Regions from separate parts of the Nocardiopsis gilva YIM 90087 genome, predicted to be linked through region 1. Evidence: riboswitches for the same ligand, from Rfam matches in the RefSeq annotation. Region 1 holds a riboswitch; the other holds the start of a gene.

What was found. Region 1 has a riboswitch for S-adenosylmethionine ahead of CDO52_RS11885 (aminotransferase class V-fold PLP-dependent enzyme). Riboswitches for the same ligand answer to the same signal wherever they lie in the genome.
Region 2: another riboswitch for S-adenosylmethionine. It lies ahead of thrC (threonine synthase); the one in region 1 lies ahead of CDO52_RS11885 (aminotransferase class V-fold PLP-dependent enzyme).

The regions. Positions count from the first base shown of each region.
Region 1 covers NZ_CP022753.1:2,601,829-2,610,451, forward strand. The annotation lists gene CDO52_RS11870 (acyl-CoA dehydrogenase family protein) at 1-38, opposite strand, end outside; gene CDO52_RS11875 (CaiB/BaiF CoA transferase family protein) at 35-1,333, opposite strand; gene CDO52_RS11880 (DUF3870 domain-containing protein) at 1,340-1,720, opposite strand; SAM riboswitch class IV at 2,022-2,149, shown strand; gene CDO52_RS11885 (aminotransferase class V-fold PLP-dependent enzyme) at 2,237-3,622, shown strand; gene CDO52_RS11890 (SAM-dependent methyltransferase) at 3,819-4,646, shown strand; gene CDO52_RS11895 (DinB family protein) at 4,749-5,303, shown strand; gene CDO52_RS11900 (nucleotidyltransferase domain-containing protein) at 5,317-6,087, opposite strand; gene CDO52_RS11905 (primosomal protein N') at 6,231-8,369, opposite strand.
Region 2 covers NZ_CP022753.1:1,030,663-1,039,285, reverse strand. The annotation lists gene groL (chaperonin GroEL) at 1-1,029, opposite strand, end outside; gene CDO52_RS05030 (MoaD/ThiS family protein) at 1,363-1,641, opposite strand; gene thrC (threonine synthase) at 1,770-3,038, opposite strand; SAM riboswitch class I at 3,052-3,195, opposite strand; gene CDO52_RS05020 (alpha,alpha-trehalose-phosphate synthase (UDP-forming)) at 3,727-5,169, shown strand; gene CDO52_RS05015 (GrpB family protein) at 5,295-5,906, opposite strand; gene CDO52_RS05010 (S8 family serine peptidase) at 5,981-7,354, opposite strand; gene CDO52_RS05005 (DUF3263 domain-containing protein) at 7,620-7,898, shown strand; gene otsB (trehalose-phosphatase) at 7,993-8,623, shown strand, end outside.

The DNA.
Region 1 (8,623 bases):
TGCGGGTCGGGCGGTGCGGCCTTGCGCTGCTCGCTCATCTGGGGACGTCCTTTCCGGTGTCGGTGTCGGTGTCGGTGTCGGTGGCAGTGCTGGTGTGCTGGTACGCGGCGCCGCGTTCGATCATGGCCTCGACGCGCTCCTCGGGCAGCCCCAGCTCGCGCAGGACCTCAGCGGAGTGCTGGCCGAGCAGCGGGGGCGGGAGGGCGGGCCCGTCGGTCGCGGCGGTCCCGGGCGCCGACTCCAGCCGGAAACCGGCGCGGATCTGCTCCATCGGCCCGGCCACCGGGTGCTCGACGCCCAGCACGGCGTCGTCCCCGGCCGCCTCGGCGCTGCGGATCGCGTCCAGCACCCCGCGCACCTTGCCGACCGGAACCCCGGCGGCCAGCAGCAGCTTCACCCACTCCTCCGAGGGGCGAACGCGCAGGGTCGCGCTGATCTCGCCGACCAGCTCCGCGCGGTGCGCGACCCGGTCGGGGTTGGTCGCGTAGCGGGGGTCGTCGGCCAGGTCGGGGCGGTTCAGCACGGCGCACAGCTTGCGGTACAGCGCGTCGTTCCCGGCGGCGATCACGATGTCGGCGTCGGCGGTGGGAAACGCCTGGTAGGGCACGATCGTGGAGTGGGCGTTGCCGTAGCGCGGCGGGTCCGCCCCGGTCACCAGGGCCTGCTGGGTGAGGTTGACCAGGCTGGACAGTGCCGCGTTGATGAGCGAGACGCTGATGTGCTCGCCGGCGCCGGTCGTGCGTGCGCGCAGCAGCGCGCCGAGGATCGCCACCGCCGCGTTCAGGCCGGTGAGCACGTCGGTCATGGCCACACCCACCTTGCTGGGCGGCCCATCGGGCTCGCCGGTGGCCGCCATCAGGCCGCTCTCCGCCTGCACGATGAGATCGAAGCCGGGACGCCCCTCCGGCTCGTGCTCGGGGCCGAAGCCGGTGATCGAGCAGTAGACGACGCCCGGGTTGCGGGCCGCGATGGTGGCGTAGTCCAGCCCGAGGCGCTCGATCACTCCGGGGCGGAAGTTCTGGATCACCACGTCGGCGCGGGCGCAGAGGTCCTGGACGGCGGCCAGCCCCTCCTCGTCCTTCAGATCGACGGCGAGGCTGCGCTTGCCCCGGTTGACCGAGAGGTAGTAGGCGGCCTCGCCGCCCGCCCAGGGCGGCCCCCAGGAGCGGGTATCGTCGCCGCGGCCGGGGTGTTCGACCTTGATGACCTCGGCTCCCATGTCGGCCAGGAGCATCGTCGCGTACGGCCCGGCCAGGACCCGGGAGAGATCGGCGATCCTGACCCCGGCCAGTGGTTGGGCCGACGGGGCGGACTGTGGGTTGGGTGTGTCCACTGCTGGCTACATCCCTTCCTGCTGCGGCGCTGAAGCTCGGGACTCGCGGAGCTGGTGGTAGGTCTCCAGGCAGCGGCGCAGCGCCGTGGTCAGCGCGGCCCCGGACTGTCCGGCGTAGCGGCTCTGGACGCGTTCGGCGATCTCGGCGATGTCGTCGGTGACCGACAGGCCCTCGACCAGGGCGCGGAAGAACTCCTTGGCGAGGTCGGTGAGGAGCGTGGTGTCGGCGGCGACGATCCGGCCATCGGCGAGGTGCACGGCGAGGACGACACCGAGCCGCTCGTACTGGGAGTGGCTCGCCACAGTGTCGGGAAGGCGGGCGTAGCCCGATACGAGGACGATCTGCGGATCGTCGAGGAGGCGCTGCAGCCGATCGCGTTCGTGCACGGTGGAACTCCCTCCGGTGGGCAGGCGAAACTCCGGCGGTGCTGGAGTCTCTCGCCTGACAGGACGGCCGGGGCAGACCCGACGTCCACAGCGGGAGGGCAGTCGCCCTCAGTATCTCCGATGAGTGTGCCGCGTTGTCAACGCTCGCCACCGTCCGGGGGCGGGAGAGTGGCGGGAGAACGGCGCGGCATCGGTCGACGGCAAACGGGCCCGCAGGTGAGACGGCCGTCGCCGGGACGGAGACGGACATGGGGGTGGGGGCGGTTCGGGGGCATCCGGCCGTGCGCTATAGTGCCACCCAGGTCATGAGCGCCAGCGTCAAGCCCCGGCTTGCTGGCCGGCAACCCTCCTTCCGCGGTGGGGTGCCCCGGGTGAAGACCAGGTCGAGACACGACCGCATCCCGTAACCGTGTCAGGCAAGCGCGGACCCCACCAGGTTCGTACCACGGCAGCGCTGTAGGACGACGCGCTGTGTGGTGCTCCCGGGGGTCCCTGACGGCCCTTGGAGGAGCCACGATGACCGCTGTCGCCGCAACCCCGTCCACCCGCCCCACGGCCGCCCCCGCCCCGGCCTCTGGTGCGCGCACCACGCCCGCCGCCTCCCGCGCCACCGCGGTCGACACCTCGATCGTGGGCGCCGACGTCCGCATCCCGCTCGTCACCGGCGAACGCGTCACCTACGCGAACTTCGACTACGCCGCCAGTGCCCCGTGCCTGGCGGCGGTGCGCGAGGTGCTGGACGCGTCCCTGCCCTACTACGCCAGCGTGCACCGGGGCGCGGGATTCCACTCCCAGGTCAGCACCAACGCCTACGAGCAGGCGCGCCGCTCGGTGGCCCGGTTCGTCGGCGCGCGCCACAACGACGCCGTGGTGTTCGTCCGCGGCACCACCGACGCGCTGAACCTGCTGGCGCGCTCGGTCCCGAAGGACTGCACCGTCGTCGTCTTCGCCGCCGAGCACCACGCGAGCCTGCTGCCCTGGCAGCACCGGGGGAGCAGGGCGGGCAAGGTCATCCGCCTCCCACTGCCGCAGAGCCCCGACGCGGCGGTCGAGGCGGCACGCGAGGCACTGCGCTCCGCGCCCGAGGGGCCGCGTCTGCTCTGCGTGACCGGTGCCTCCAACGTCACCGGCGAGATCTGGCCGATCGAGCGGCTGACCGCCGTCGCGCACAGTGCCGGGGCGCGCATCGTGGTCGACGCCGCCCAGCTCATCCCGCACCAGTCGTTCGGCCTCTCGGCGACGGGCGCCGACTACGTCGCCTTCTCCGGGCACAAGCTCTACGCCCCGTTCGGCGCGGGTGTTCTGGCGGGGCGCACCGACTGGCTGCAGGCCGCCACCCCCTACCTGGCGGGCGGCGGCGCCACCGGCAATGTCACCGAGGACGATGTGCGGTGGAACGACCTCCCCGCGCGCCACGAGGCGGGCAGCCCCAACGTGCTGGGCGCGGTGACGCTCGCCGCGGCCTGCGACACCCTGACGGAGGCCGGGCAGGACGAGCTGCACGCGCGTGAGCAGGCGCTGCTCGATCGGCTGCGGACCGGCCTGGCGGCGATCCCCGGTGTGCGGGACCTGGCCCTGTGGGACACCGACCACCCGCGCGTCGGCATCGTGTCCTTCGTGATCGACGGGCTGGCCAGCGACCTGGTGGCGGCGGCCCTGTCGGCCGAGTACGGCATCGGTGTGCGGGACGGGCTGTTCTGCGCCCACCTGCTCACCCGGCACCTGCTGCCGGAGGAGCACGAGCAGGCGGTGCGCGCGAGCATCGGCCTGGGCACCACCGAGGAGCACGTCGACCGGCTGATCGGAGCCGTCGCGCGCCTCGCCGCCCACGGTCCGCGCTGGGAGTACCGCGACGACAACGGCCGTATCGCCCCGCTGCCCGACCCGCGCCCGCTGCGGTGAAACCCGCCGAGTGTCCTTGGTCCAGGGCAGAACGAGGACGCCCATGGTGGACTTTCGACGGGTGAATGAGATAGCTCACACGAGGTAACATCGGGCGCTAACGAAAGGGCGACGGAGCCCGGGGGACCCAAGGACACGATCCGCGATCTCCGTTCCGCGCGCCCAGGCACCGGCCGAAGGTTCGGAGAGCGCGATCGTGACTGACGAGCGGCGGGCACTGCACATCGTCGAGGGGCCACCGGAAATCGATGTGCCTCCGCCGCGCGTCATCCACATTGACGAACACCGGCTGCGCCGTGGGGAACGTGGAGGAGCGGAGGCGGCGGAACCCGCGAAACCCGGAGCGCCCGCGGCATCGCCCGTGCCGTCCGAGCCGCCCGAGGTCACCCGGGCCAAACGCGCCTTCCTGCGGCGCGCCGCCGGGTACCTCGCGGTCGACGCCGGAATCCGGCAGTTCGTCGACATCGGCTCCCGGGTCCCCCTCGACGAGGGCATCGGCCGCGCCGTGCACGGACACGCGCCGGACGCCCGGGTCGTCTACATCGAGACCGGATCCACGCTGCCGATGCGAGGGTGCGCGTCGGCCGGGGAAGAGACCGTCTCCGTCGCCTCGATGCACCGGCCGGACCCGGTCTCCCTCATCTCCCTCCTCGAACTGCGCGGGTTCGTCGACTTCGGCGAGCCCGTGGCGTTTTTCCTGGTGGACACCGACGCGCCGCAGTGCGGCGACGTGCCGACCTCCGACCTCGTCCGCGCCCTCCACGGCGCCATGTGCCCTGGGGGATGCGTAGCGATCGCACTGCCGCCCGGCCCGCCCGGGCACACGGACATCACCGTGGGAGGTGAGACAACCGACCACCACGCCCCCACCGACGATCCGCACCGCCGGCAACGCGCCGAGTCCGTCTTCAGCCCGTTCACGCTGCTGGATCCCGGCCTCGCCGACCTTGCCTGGTGGCCCTACCCGGACGAGGCCGTCGCGGCGCGGGGCACCGGCATCCGGGCGGGTGTCGGACGCCGGTAACGGCGGTAGGGGCGTGCCGAGGGGCGCCGGGACTCGAGCCGAGCCCGGCACGCCGCACCCGGCTCTCGCCGGATGCGGCCGACCAGGGGAGAGGGGGACACCATGACACTGAACTGGACCGGGGAGATCCTCGCCCAGCTCGAGTTCTACTGGGACACCTCACTGTGGCCGCGGCTGAGCGGGCTCGACGACGACGAGTACTTCTGGGAACCCGTAGACCACTGCTGGTCCGTGCGTCCACGCCCCGACGGCACATTCGTCGCCGACTGGGAGTGGCCGGAACCCGTGCCCCCGCCGGTGACCACGATCGCCTGGCGGCTCGGCCACATCGTCGTCGGCATCTTCGAGCTCCGCGTCGACCACCACTTCGGTCCGGGCACCATGACGATCCGCGACGCCCTCTGGCCGGCCACCGCCGAGGAGGCACTGGACCGTCTCCAGCGCGCCTACACCCGTTGGTGCGAGGGCGTCCACGCCCTCGACGCCGACGCCCTGGCCGCACCGGTCGGCATGGCAGAACCACCCCAGTGGGCGGACTTCCCCTTCGCCGCCCTCGCCCTGCACATCAACCGCGAAGTCATCCACCACGGCGCCGAGATCGCCCTGCTCCGCGACCTCTACCGCGCCCACCCGGCGCATCAGGCCGACGCGGTGTGAGGCGGGAAATCGGTCAGCCGCTCCAGCTGCGCTGGTAGGCGTCGACCAGCCAGGCGTCGGCCCATGCCGCGTCGGGGTGCTCTGGCAGGTGCGAGGTCGCAGTGAGCTTTTCCAGCTGGGCTTCCAGCTCGCCTGCCGCCTCCAGCGTCTCGTCCATCGAGTGCTCGCCGCGCCGCACCTCGCGCAGCCAGGTGGCCCACGGGTCCGGCATCGGCAGGGTGATCCGTCCGGTCTCCAGCATCTCCACGCCCTGAACACCGAGCCGCACCATGTGGTAGGCGAACTTGACGTCGAATCCGTGCACTTCGATGAGCTCGGGGCGGTTCGTGTGCCGACCGCCGCGCCGCCCGAGCATGCTGTCGCGCTGGGCGCGCAGGTAGCCGAGGAAGCGGTGCCCGGCCTGCCGGGAGAGAATGCGCCCGGAATTGGCCCGCAGCTCTCGCCCCAGCTCGGTGACCTCGACGATCTCCGACTCCGGGACAAACAGCGGAAGCAGCACCGTGGGGTTCCCGGACAGGGCGAGCCGGAGCCACTTGCGCAGCGAATAGACCGTCAGGTCCAGGTCGCCGGGGCCGGAGCGGACTCCCTCCGGTTGGCTGCGGTAGATGTACTGCTCGAACTCGCGCAGTCCGATCACGTACTCCGGCGGTTCGACACAGATGCCCATCTCGTCGCGGTCATCCTGGCTGGCGACCGTGATGCCGTGTACGCCGGATCCCACCTGGCAGCGGAGGATGGTCCCCCGCTCGGCGAGCGCTGCGAACTCGGGACTGGAGTGCTTCATGATGTTCCCGTTCACCTGACACAGGTCCATGGCGCGGCTGCCCACGCCGGGCACTCCCCGGAAAATGGGAAGTTTTCGAACTTATCGGCGGACTCGTGCGCGCGCGAACGTTTTTCCGCCATTCGGGGCAGGTGCGAGCGACCTCACACCACGTGCAGTGGGTCCACGCGGATCTGGGCGAGGTGATCGTCCTTGCGGGCGCTGCGTGCCGATGCGGCAGCCTTCAGCGCCGCTGTCAGGGTGAGGGTGGCGCTGCGGGGAACGCGGAGAAGGGCGCGTTCGACGCGTTCGCCCTCCGGGCGGTCGGCCTCGGGGCCGGTGGTAATGGGCACCGGGCCGAGGAGCTCGGCGGATTCCGGCAGGCTGATGCCGTTGAGGAGTTCGTGGACATGAGCGGCCTCGCCGGTCACCGACGCCATGGCGACCGCCGGCGGGAAACCCAGTTCCCGGCGTTCGGCGAGCTCGCGGGAGGCGAACCAGCCCGGATCCCAGCGGATGAGCGCCTGGGTGGCCGGGAGTCCCGCCTCCGCGAGCACCACCACCTGGCCGCCCGCGTCAGCCGGACGCACCAGGGCGGCGGCGTTGCACCAGCGCCGCAGCGCCTCCTCGCTGGCCCGCAGGTCGGCGCGGCCGAGGAGCGCCCATCCGTCGAGGAGCAGAGCGGCGGCGTAGCCTCCGGCGGCCACCGGCTCGGCGCCGGGGGTGGACACGATCAGGGCGGGGCGGTCGCCGACCTCGGTGAGGACTTCGTCGCGCCCCGACGTGCGAACCGTGAGAGAGGGGAACGCCCGGCCCAGCTCCTCGGCGGTGCGGCGGGCGCCCACGACGTTGGCCCGGATCCGGCCATGCCCGCACCCCGTGCACCTCCACTCGCCGCTGATCCGTCCGCACCAGCGGCAGTACGGCATGGCGTGCGCGCTGCGCAGCGCCAGCGGACCCTGGCAGGTGTCGCAGCGGGCCGGAGCCCGGCAGGACGCGCAGGCCAATGAGGTGACGTAGCCGCGCCGCGGCACCTGGATGAGCACCGGCCCACTCTGGGCGGCCTCGCGGGCGATGCGCAGGGCGAGACTGGGCAGTCGGGCCGAACGGGCCGCCTCGTCACGGGCCAGCTCGCTGTCGTCGCCCGCCGCACGCACGCGCGGGGCGCGGCGGCGCAGTGTCTCGCGGTCGGCGGTGAGCGGGTGCGCCCACCCCGACTCGATCAGCTGGGTGGCCTCGGTCGTGCGGGTGAACCCGCCGATGAGCGCGGCGGCTCCGGCGCGGTGTGCCCGTATCGACAGCACCGTGCGCGCGTGCGGGTAGGGGGCGTGCGGATCGCAGTGCACGTCGTCGCCGTCGTCCCAGAGGACCACCAGCCCGAGGTCGCGGACCGGCGCGAACATCGCGGCGCGTGTGCCCACCACAGCGCGGACCTCGCCGCGCAGCACCGACAGCCATCGTCGGTAGCGCTCGGCGGGGCCGAGGTCGGCCGTAAGGGCGGCGTGGCGACCGGCACCCAGACATTCGGTGAGCGCGGTGTCCACCAACGTGACATCGCGGCCATCGGGGACCACGATCACCGCTCCGCGCTGTGCCGCCAGGGCGGTTGCGGTCGCCACCGCGATCGCGTCGGCCCGCTGGGAACCGGGCAGCGCCGACCACACAGCACGCGGCGCGCCTCCGTCATGGACCGCCTCAAGGAAGGACGGCCCGGCGGGGTAGTCCGCCCACGGGCCGGGTTCCGGAGGGCGCGACGTCTCCGCGCTCTCCGCGGGCTCTGCGATCGAGTCTGGCGCGGCTTCCTCTTCCTCTCCCTCGGATTCGGCCTTCTTCGCGGCCTTCTCCTTCTCCACACGGGCGTGCCGGGGCGGGATGGCGAGGCGGAGCACATCGTTGAGCGTGCCCGCATAGCGGTCGGCGACCGCGCGAGCGAGGTCGGCGATCTCGGGTGTGAGGACCGCCTCGCTGGACACGACGTCGTGCAGGTAGGCCAGCCGTCCCTGGAACTCCGACTCCGCTGCCCGCTCCATCAGGAACCCCGCGAGGAGCTGGCCATTGAAGGGCACCCGGACCCTGCACCCCGGAACAGCCGCCTCCGCCATGGTGTCGGGCACCTGGTAGTCGAAGAGGCGGTCGAGGTGCGGCAGCGGGGTGTCGACGACGACACGGGCGACCGGCAGGTCTTCGGCGGGCCTGCGCTTCTTCGGCCGCTTCTGTTTCGTCGTCTCCTTCGACGCGGCCGTGACCCCAGCGCGGGGAACGTCGAAGAGAACCCCCTCGTCGGGGTCGGGCTGCGGATTCATCACCGTCAGGTGTACCAGAGGGCACCCACAGGAAGGGATCCGGCGAGTGGAGCTGTGGATGCCGAAGTCTGGGGGAGAGAAGCTGGTAGACAAGGATCCGAGCCACCGGCTGGCCAGTGGCTGAGGAACGAGATATCGGTAACGGGATCCTCCTCGTCAACTAGGGGGCCTCCAGCCCTACCGGCTGATGGCCTGCCGTTACCAGACCGAGCCAACGATCGAGTAGGAGGTGACCTCTGGTTGGCTACGTTCCG
Region 2 (8,623 bases), 1.6 Mb from region 1:
GCCGGAGATGGAGGTGGCGTCACCGGCACCGTCGACGATCGTGGTCTCGTCCTTGGTGACGACGACCTTGCGGGCACGGCCCAGCATGTCGAGCTCGGTGTTCTCGAGCTTGAGGCCGACCTCCTCGGTGATGACCTGGCCGCCGGTCAGCACGGCGATGTCGCCGAGCTGCGCCTTGCGGCGGTCGCCGAAGCCCGGCGCCTTGACGGCCACGGACTTGAAGGTGCCGCGGATCTTGTTGACGATGAGGGTCTGCAGCGCGCCGCCCTCGAGGTCCTCGGCGATGACCATCAGCGGACGGCCGGCCTGCAGGACCTTCTCCACAACCGGGAGGAACTCGTTGTTGTTGGAGATCTTGGAGTTGACGATGAGGATGTAGGGGTCCTCGAGGACCGTCTCCATGCGCTCAAGGTCGGTGGCGAAGTAGGGCGAGATGTAGCCCTTGTCGAAGCGCATGCCCTCGGCGAGCTCGAGCTCCAGACCGAAGGTCTGGCCCTCCTCGACCGTGATGACGCCTTCCTTGCCGACCTTGTCCATCGCCTCGGCGATGACCTCGCCGATCTGCGCGTCGCTGGCGGAGATGGAGGCGGTGGAGGCGATCTGCTCCTTGGTCTCCACGTCCTTGGACAGGTTGGCCAGCTCCTCGCTGATGCGGGAGACGGCGGTCTCGATGCCGCGCTTCAGGCCGACCGGGTTGGCACCGGCGGCGACGTTGCGCAGGCCCTCGCGTACGAGCGCCTGAGCCAGCACGGTGGCGGTGGTGGTGCCGTCACCGGCGACGTCGTCGGTCTTCTTGGCGACCTCCTTGACGAGCTCGGCGCCGATCTTCTCCCACGGGTCCTCGAGCTCGATCTCCTTGGCGATGGAGACACCGTCGTTGGTGATGGTCGGGGCGCCCCACTTCTTCTCAAGGACGACGTTGCGGCCCTTGGGGCCGAGCGTGACCTTGACGGCGTCCGCGAGCGTGTTCATGCCGCGCTCGAGGCCGCGCCGGGCTTCCTCTTCGAACGCGATCAGTTTGGCTGCCATAGAGTTCTTGTCCTCCCGTGACCGGGCTGATACGCGAGGGAACGAGAGCGACGCCCGCGACGGACGACCACGGCTTGGTCCGACAACCCGACTGCCGGAGACCGCGGCCTCATCGTCTCGATCCTGGATTAGCACTCCTCATCTCAGAGTGCTAACGAACCCTTTTTTAGCACTCTCCATGGTCGAGTGCAAACGACTCGGCGGAACCGTGGAGACCTGGTTACCCGCAGGTCAACCCGCATATCTCGGCCCCGAACGGACCCCGGAAAGCACGAAAACCGCGCCCGCCGAAGGGGCAGGAGGGCGCGGTTTCCTGGGACGACGCGAAGGGGCTCAGCAGCCCCCGGCGACCGCCGGGATGATCGAGATCTGCACCCCATTGGCGGTGGCGGTCGCCAGTCCGTCGGCGAAGCGGACGTCCTCGTCGCCCACGTACACGTTGACGAACCGGCGGATCTTGCCGGAGTCGTCGAGAATGCGCGCCTTGATGCCCGGATAGTTGGCCTCCAGGTCGGCCAGGACGTCGGAGAGGGTGGCGCCCTCCGCCGTCACCTGGGCGGCGTCCTTGGTGTAGGTACGGAGAATGGTCGGGACGCGAACACTGACGCTCATGGTTGTGAAAACTCCTGATCAGGTGTGATTCGCCGACGGGATCAGCGTGGAACTGCGTGGGACGTGGGTGGGGCCGCCGGCGGCGGCACGGTTCGGGCGCGGGCCCGGCGTACCGGGTCAGAACCGGGTCAGAGCAGCCCGGCGTCCTTGAACGCGTCCAGGGACGGCTTGATGGTCGCGGTGACGCCGGAGTCCACGGCGTTCAGTGTCTTGAGGCCGTCACCGGTGTTCAGCACAACGGTCTCGGCCCCGGGGTCGAGCACGCCCTCGGCCACCAGCTTGCGCAGCACACCGGTGGTCACGCCCCCGGCGGTCTCGGCGAAGATGCCCTCGGTGCGGGCCAGCAGCTTGATGGAGTCGACGACCTCGGCGTCGCTCACGTGCACCACGGCGCCGCCGGTGCGCTTGCAGATGTCGAGCACATAGGGGCCGTCGGCCGGGTTGCCGATCGCCAGCGACTTGGCGATGGTGTCGGGCTTGACCGGCTGGATGACGTCGTGGCCCTGCTCCCAGGCCTGGGCCACCGGGGAGCAGCCGGTGGCCTGCGCGCCGAAGACCTTGTAGGGCCGGTCCTCGACCAGGCCGAGCGCGATGAGCTCGCGGAAGCCCTTGTCGATCTTGGTGAGCTGGGAGCCCGAGGCGATCGGGATGACGATCTGCTCCGGCAGCCGCCAGCCGAGCTGCTCGGCGATCTCGTAGGCCAGCGTCTTGGAGCCCTCGGCGTAGTAGGGGCGCAGGTTGACGTTGACGAAGCCCCAGTCCTCGCCGGCGGCGTCACCGATGAGCTCCGAGCAGAAGCGGTTGACGTCGTCGTAGTTGCCGTCGATGGCCACGACCTTGCCGCCGTAGACGGCGGCCATGACCACCTTGCCCTCCTCCAGGCCCGCGGGGATGAACACGCAGGAGGAGAATCCGGCGCGGGCCGCGGCGGCGCCGACGGCCCCGGCCAGGTTGCCGGTGGAGGAGCAGGACAGGGTGTGGAAGCCGAACGCGCGCGCCGCCTCCACGGCCATGGCCACCACGCGGTCCTTGAAGGAGTGCGTGGGGTTGGCGGAGTCGTCCTTGACGTGCAGGGACTCCAGTCCCAGCTCGGCGGCCAGCCGGTCGGCGCGGACCAGCGGCGTCAGGCCGGGGTTCATGTTGGGCAGCGAGGCGACGTTGGCCGGGACCGGCAGCAGTCCGGCGTAGCGCCAGATGTTCTTGGGTCCGCGCTCGATGGACGCGCGGGTGACGGCGCCGAAGTCGTAGGCGATCTCCAGCGGACCGAAACAGAATTCACAGGCGAAGCGCGGGCCGAGGTCGTAGCGCTCTCCACACTCCCGGCAGGACAGTGCGGCGGCGGGGCCGAAGGAGCGAGCGGTGGCGGCGGCTTCGGATTCAGTGGCGGCAATCGCCATTGCGAGGCGTCTCCCCTCATCTTCCCCAGTGACCGATCTGGCCACGGGCCGGAGTTGGCACCTGCCTCGGCCGCCTCGCGGATTGCAGCGAGAAACGCATACCGAGATGGTTGCCGGGGCTTCGCAGGGCCGGTCCCTCCACCCCTCTGGATGAGCAATATGAAGTTGTCATGAAGTTGTCGACGGACCCGGTGGGGATCCGTTGGCAACTGTAACGGACGGGCGCACCGCGTTTCCATGGAGGGTGACCTGGATAACATGAATCTGCTCACATGGTGAGACGACGTGTCCACGACTATCGGACCTGGCGCCCGTGACCTGCCACGCCTCCCCACCCTCCCTCTCACGTATCCACCCCGGCACCACCGCAGGCGACCCGACCCGCACACCCGCCCGGAACCGCGCGGATGCCCCGTGGGAGCATGTGCCGGTTACCGGCATCGTTCGCCCTTTCCCCCGATTCCGGGCAAGGGCACACGCGGGTTTGCGCGCCGTCGCGACCGGCGAGACCTAGGGACACCCACGGGCGGTCGTCCTCACCTACGACCGTCCGTTGCAAGATGGTCCTGCACCCACAAGAGCTTTCCTCTTTATGTACATCCACCCGTTTCACTAAGTTTCGTCCCGTTTCGTACGATTCGATGGAGCCCTTCCGTTAACGCCGTTCGCGCGAGAGGTGGTTGATCAGGTGGACAAGGCGCAGATCCTCGTCGCTTCCAACAGGGGGCCGGTGTCCTTCTCGGTCAATGCCGATGGATCCCTCGACTACCGACGCGGAGGCGGCGGTCTGGTCTCCGGACTGAGCTCCGTCGCGGCCGACACCGACACGCTGTGGGTGTGCGCGGCCCTCTCCGACACCGACCGCAAGGCCGCGGCCGACACGCCCGACGGGCGGCTGGACCGGGCCGGCTTCGACCTCGGCGGCATGCGCGTGCGCATGCTCGACATCCCGCCGGACGTCTTCGCCAACGCCTACACCTCGGTGGCCAACTCCACCCTCTGGTTCGTCCAGCACCTGCTCTACGACACCCCGAACAAGCCCGCCTTCGACGCCGGGTTCCGCGCCCAGTGGGACGACTACCGCGCCTATAACTCCGCCTTTGCCGAGGCCCTGCTCACCGGCGCCGCCGACAACGCGCGCGTGGCCGTGCAGGACTACCACCTCGCGCTGGTGCCGCGGCTCCTTCGCGGACGCCGCCCCGACCTGCGGATCGCGCACTTCTCGCACACGCCGTGGGCGCCGCCCGAGTACTTCCGGAAGCTGCCCACCGAGATCGGCCGCGAGCTGCTGGAGGGCATGCTCGGCGCCGACCACCTCGGTTTCCTCAGCCGCCGCTGGGCCGACGCCTTCCTGCGCTGCTGCGAGGCGTTCCTGCGCGCCGACGTCGACTGGGCCAAGCGCACCGTCGAGTACGGCGGCCGCGTGATCGACATCGGCGTGCACCCCCTCGGCGCGGACGCCGAGGGCCTGCGCGAGCGCGCCGCGGCCGACGACGTGGCCGAGCGCCGCGCGGCGCTGCGCGAACGCGTCGGCGACACGAAGCTCATCGTGCGCGTGGACCGCACCGAGCTGTCCAAGAACATCGTCCGCGGCCTGGAGGCCTACCGCGAGCTGCTGACCACCCGCCCGGAGTGGCGCGGGCGGGTCAGCCACCTCGCCTTCGCCTACCCGAGCCGGGGCGACGTACCGGAGTACCGGGAGTACACCGAGTCGGTGAAGCGCGTCGCCAAGGAGATCAACGACGAGTTCGGCACCGCCGAGTGGACTCCGCTGATCCTGGAGGTCAACGACGACTACCCGCGTTCACTGGCCTCCTACCAGCTCGCCGATGTGCTGCTGGTCAACCCCATCCGCGACGGCATGAACCTCGTCGCCAAGGAGGGACCGGTGCTGTCCCACGACGGGTGCGCGCTCGTGCTGTCGACCGAGGCCGGCGCCGCCGACGAGCTGGGGAGCGACGCGGTGCTGGTGAACCCCTTCGACGTGTCCGAGACCGCCGAGGCCCTGCATACCGCGCTGTCGATGCCCGAGGAGGAGCGCCGGTCGCGCTGCGAGCGCCTGGTGGAGAGCGCGACCGCCATGCCGCCGCAGCGGTGGTTCGCCGAGCAGCTCAGGGCGCTCGACCACTGAGCTGTCCACCAACCGTCGCGCCACCCCCTCCGTTGATCTCGGAGATATTGGGGTAAAAATCGGCGCTGAGACCCCGATATCTCCGAGATCAACGGAGGGGCGCGGCATACACGCTCAGGCCGGGATCAGGCGCCGCGCTCGGCCATGGCGCGGGCGATGATCGCCTCCACGACCTCGGACTTCGCGTCGGCGTAGTCCTGGATCCGGTCCCATGTCCGCTCGCTGAGGCGTCGCTTGACCCCCTCGTACTCGGCGCGGTCGGCGGGGGTGGCGCGCAGCCGGTCGCGGAAGGCCAGGATGCGGTCGGCCTCGGGGTCGCCCACGGTGTGGACGTGCAGGTTGATGTTGACGTCGGGCCCTTTGAAGCAGCGGTGTTCGTGCCAGTCCGGTTCCCGGATGACCAGCACGTACCCGGCCGCTTCCAGAGCGGGCACGTAGGCGTCCTCGTCCGCGGAGTCGGCGACGAGGAGCAGCATGTCGACACACGGCTTGGCGACCAGCCCCGGCACCGACGTGGAACCGGTGTGCTCCAGGCGCAGCACCCGGTCGCCCAAGGCCTCGCGGATCCGCTCGGCCTCGCGTTCGAACAGGTAGGGCCACTTGGGGTCGTAGGCGTCGAGCCGGACCCGCCCGTCGACGAGGAGGTTGCGGGAGGTGTGGGCGGTCTCGACGATCGGTTCACCGCGCGCGGGCAGCGGCGGCGAGGCAGGGGAACGGGGGGCTTCTTCGAGGGACATGGACGGAAGCCTTCAGTGCCCTGCCGTGCGCCGTCAAGGCTTTTGTCCCACCGATCGGACCCGATACCCCCAGCTCAGCGCTTGCGGCGACCACGGCGGCGGCGCCCGGGAGCCGCCGCCGCTTCGGCCTCGACCTCCAGCGCCTGCTGCCGGCTCCACTGCTCGGCCGCCGCCTTGGCGTCCGGGTCGGGCCGCAGCCCGTAGGGATTGGCCATGGAGCGGCGCAGCAGCACCACCCCGACGACCAGCAGGCTCAGCAGCAGGACCGCGGTCCCGGCCCACAGCGTCCACCCCGGCACCGGAAGTCCGTCCCCGGCCTCGTCGGCGAGGTCCTCGTCGTAGAGCGGGATGTCCTCGGCCGCCCCGGCCGACGCGGACAGGGCGCCCGGCGCGTTCAGCACGCCGCCGGACTCAGCGCCCTCGACCAGTGCTTCGGCGACCTGGTCGGGGAGGAGCTGGGGGTGCTCGGCGCGGACCAGCGCGGCCGTCCCCGCGGCGAACGCGGCGGCCGCATCGTCGCCGCTGACCTTGGTGTAGCCGGTCTCGACGGTGATGGTCTCCACCTGGTCGCCCGGAGCGATCAGCCCGGCCGACGGGCTCTCGGTGGGCTCGGCGGCCGGAACACCGGCCGGGGCGTTCGCGCCGCCCATCGGCCGCAGCTGCCGGTCGGCGGCCCCGACCGCGAGTACGCCCTCGGAGTCCGCGGGGTAGCCCGCGTCAGCGGGCACGACCACGAGCGAGCCGGTGCGGACCGCGTGGTCGATGGCCTCCCGCACGTCGGCGTCGCCCGCGGCCTCGCCCATGCCCTCGGGGAGGGTGATAACCTGCGCGCCCTCACCGACCGCGTAGCGGATGCCCTTCTCCAGGGCCGTGGCCGGATCGACGTCGCCGTCCCCCTGCGCCGAAGCGGCGCCGTCGGCGTCCTCCGCGCTCTCCTTCTGCACGCGCACCGACAGCAGCTGCGACTCCGGCGCGACGCCCAGCATTCCGCCCTTGTGCTCCTGGCCGTGCCCGCGCGCGCCGACGATCCCGGCCGTCTCGGTGCCCGACGCGCCGAAGGCTGCGTCGGCCTCCGCGCTCTCGCCGCCCTTCTTGACGGTGAAGTCGGTGCCGACGGTGACGCTGTCGCGGAAGTCCGGGTGCTCGCTGTCGACGCCGGTTCCCAGCACCCCGATGAGGACACCGCTGCCCCGGTTCTGGTCCCAGGCCTTCGACGCGCCGATGGCCTCCAGCCCCCACTGCTCGGGGCGGAGGTCGGCCACCGTGTCAGCAGCGACGGGAGCCGCGGCGGCCAGGTGAGCGGTGAGAATCGCCCCGCACACTCCCAGCGCAGCGGGTGTGCCGACGGTGTTCGGGCGCATCGGGCGCATGAGAATGTCCCCCTGTGACATGTCGTGGATCGCGCGCGCGGCCTCCGCTGTGCGGACGAGCGGTGGCAATTCTGCCATGTACGGGTATGGGACGGAGGTCTGCGCGTGAGGCCTCGTGCACACCGCTGGGGGCGGGTGGGAACCGGGATCGCCCAGGGGCACGGAAGTCGTGATCCAGGTGCCACTCCTAAAGGTCAGGGAAGTGTGACCCCCAGGGTGAGTCCTCCCGGATCCCCTCTTCCGTTCCACTGCGGACTCGCTACCATGAGTCGCGCCTATCCGGACGAGGAGGCGCCCAATGTCTGATCCCGGTCCATTCGATGAAGTACCGTCCGTTATCCCGATGGAGACGGCGGCATCCACCGGTGGACCCGAACTCGCCGACCGCGAACAGCGTATTCTCGCCTTCGAACGCCAGTGGTGGAAGCTCGAAGGCTCCAAGGAACAGGCCATCCGCGATGAGTTCGGGTTTTCCCCGACCCGCTACTACCAACTCCTCAACGGTCTCGTGGATCGTCCCGAAGCACTCGCCTTCGACCCCATGACCGTGAAGCGGCTCCGCCGCCTCCGCGCCCACCGGCGGCGCCAGCGGACCGCCCGCATGCTGGGAATCCAGCTCTAGCCGACGCGCCGCCACGGGCCCGCCCCGTCCCCTCCCCCCGCGGGCGTCAGATCACCTCACCACCGACACCCCGTCGCGAAAGGCCAAGGCCGCAATGACGACCGTGCCACGCCCCCGCAGCATCGAGGGCTCCGCCGCGCTGGACCGGCTGCTCGCCGAACCGTCTCGTGCGGTTCTCGCCTTCGACTTCGATGGCACGCTCGCCCCCATCGTCCCCGACCCGCGCGACGCCCGCGCGTACCCCGGCGCCACCGCCGAACTGGCGCGGCTGTCCTCCCTGGTCGCGTCGGTCGTCATCATCACCGGCCGCCCGGCCGGGCTGGCGGTGGAGTACGGGGGTCTCGACAGCATCGAGGGGGTCGTCGTCCTCGGCCAGTACGGCCGCGAACGCTGGGAGGCCGGACGCCTCGACGCGCCCGAGCCGCCCGCGGGGGTACAGCTCGTCCGGGAGGAACTTCCGGGCCTGCTGCGGCGGTACGACGCCCCGGAAGGCACCTGGATCGAGGACAAGGGCCACGCCCTGGCGGTCCACACGCGTCGCACACCCGACCCCGACGCAGCCCTGTCCCTGCTGCGCCACCCCCTCGCCGCGCTGGCCGAACGCGCCGATCTGGCCGTCGAGCCAGGCCGCATGGTCATCGAACTCCGCCCGTCCGGCATGGACAAGGGCGCGGCCCTCACCCGCTTCACCACCGAACGCGGTGCCACGTCCCTGCTGTTCGCGG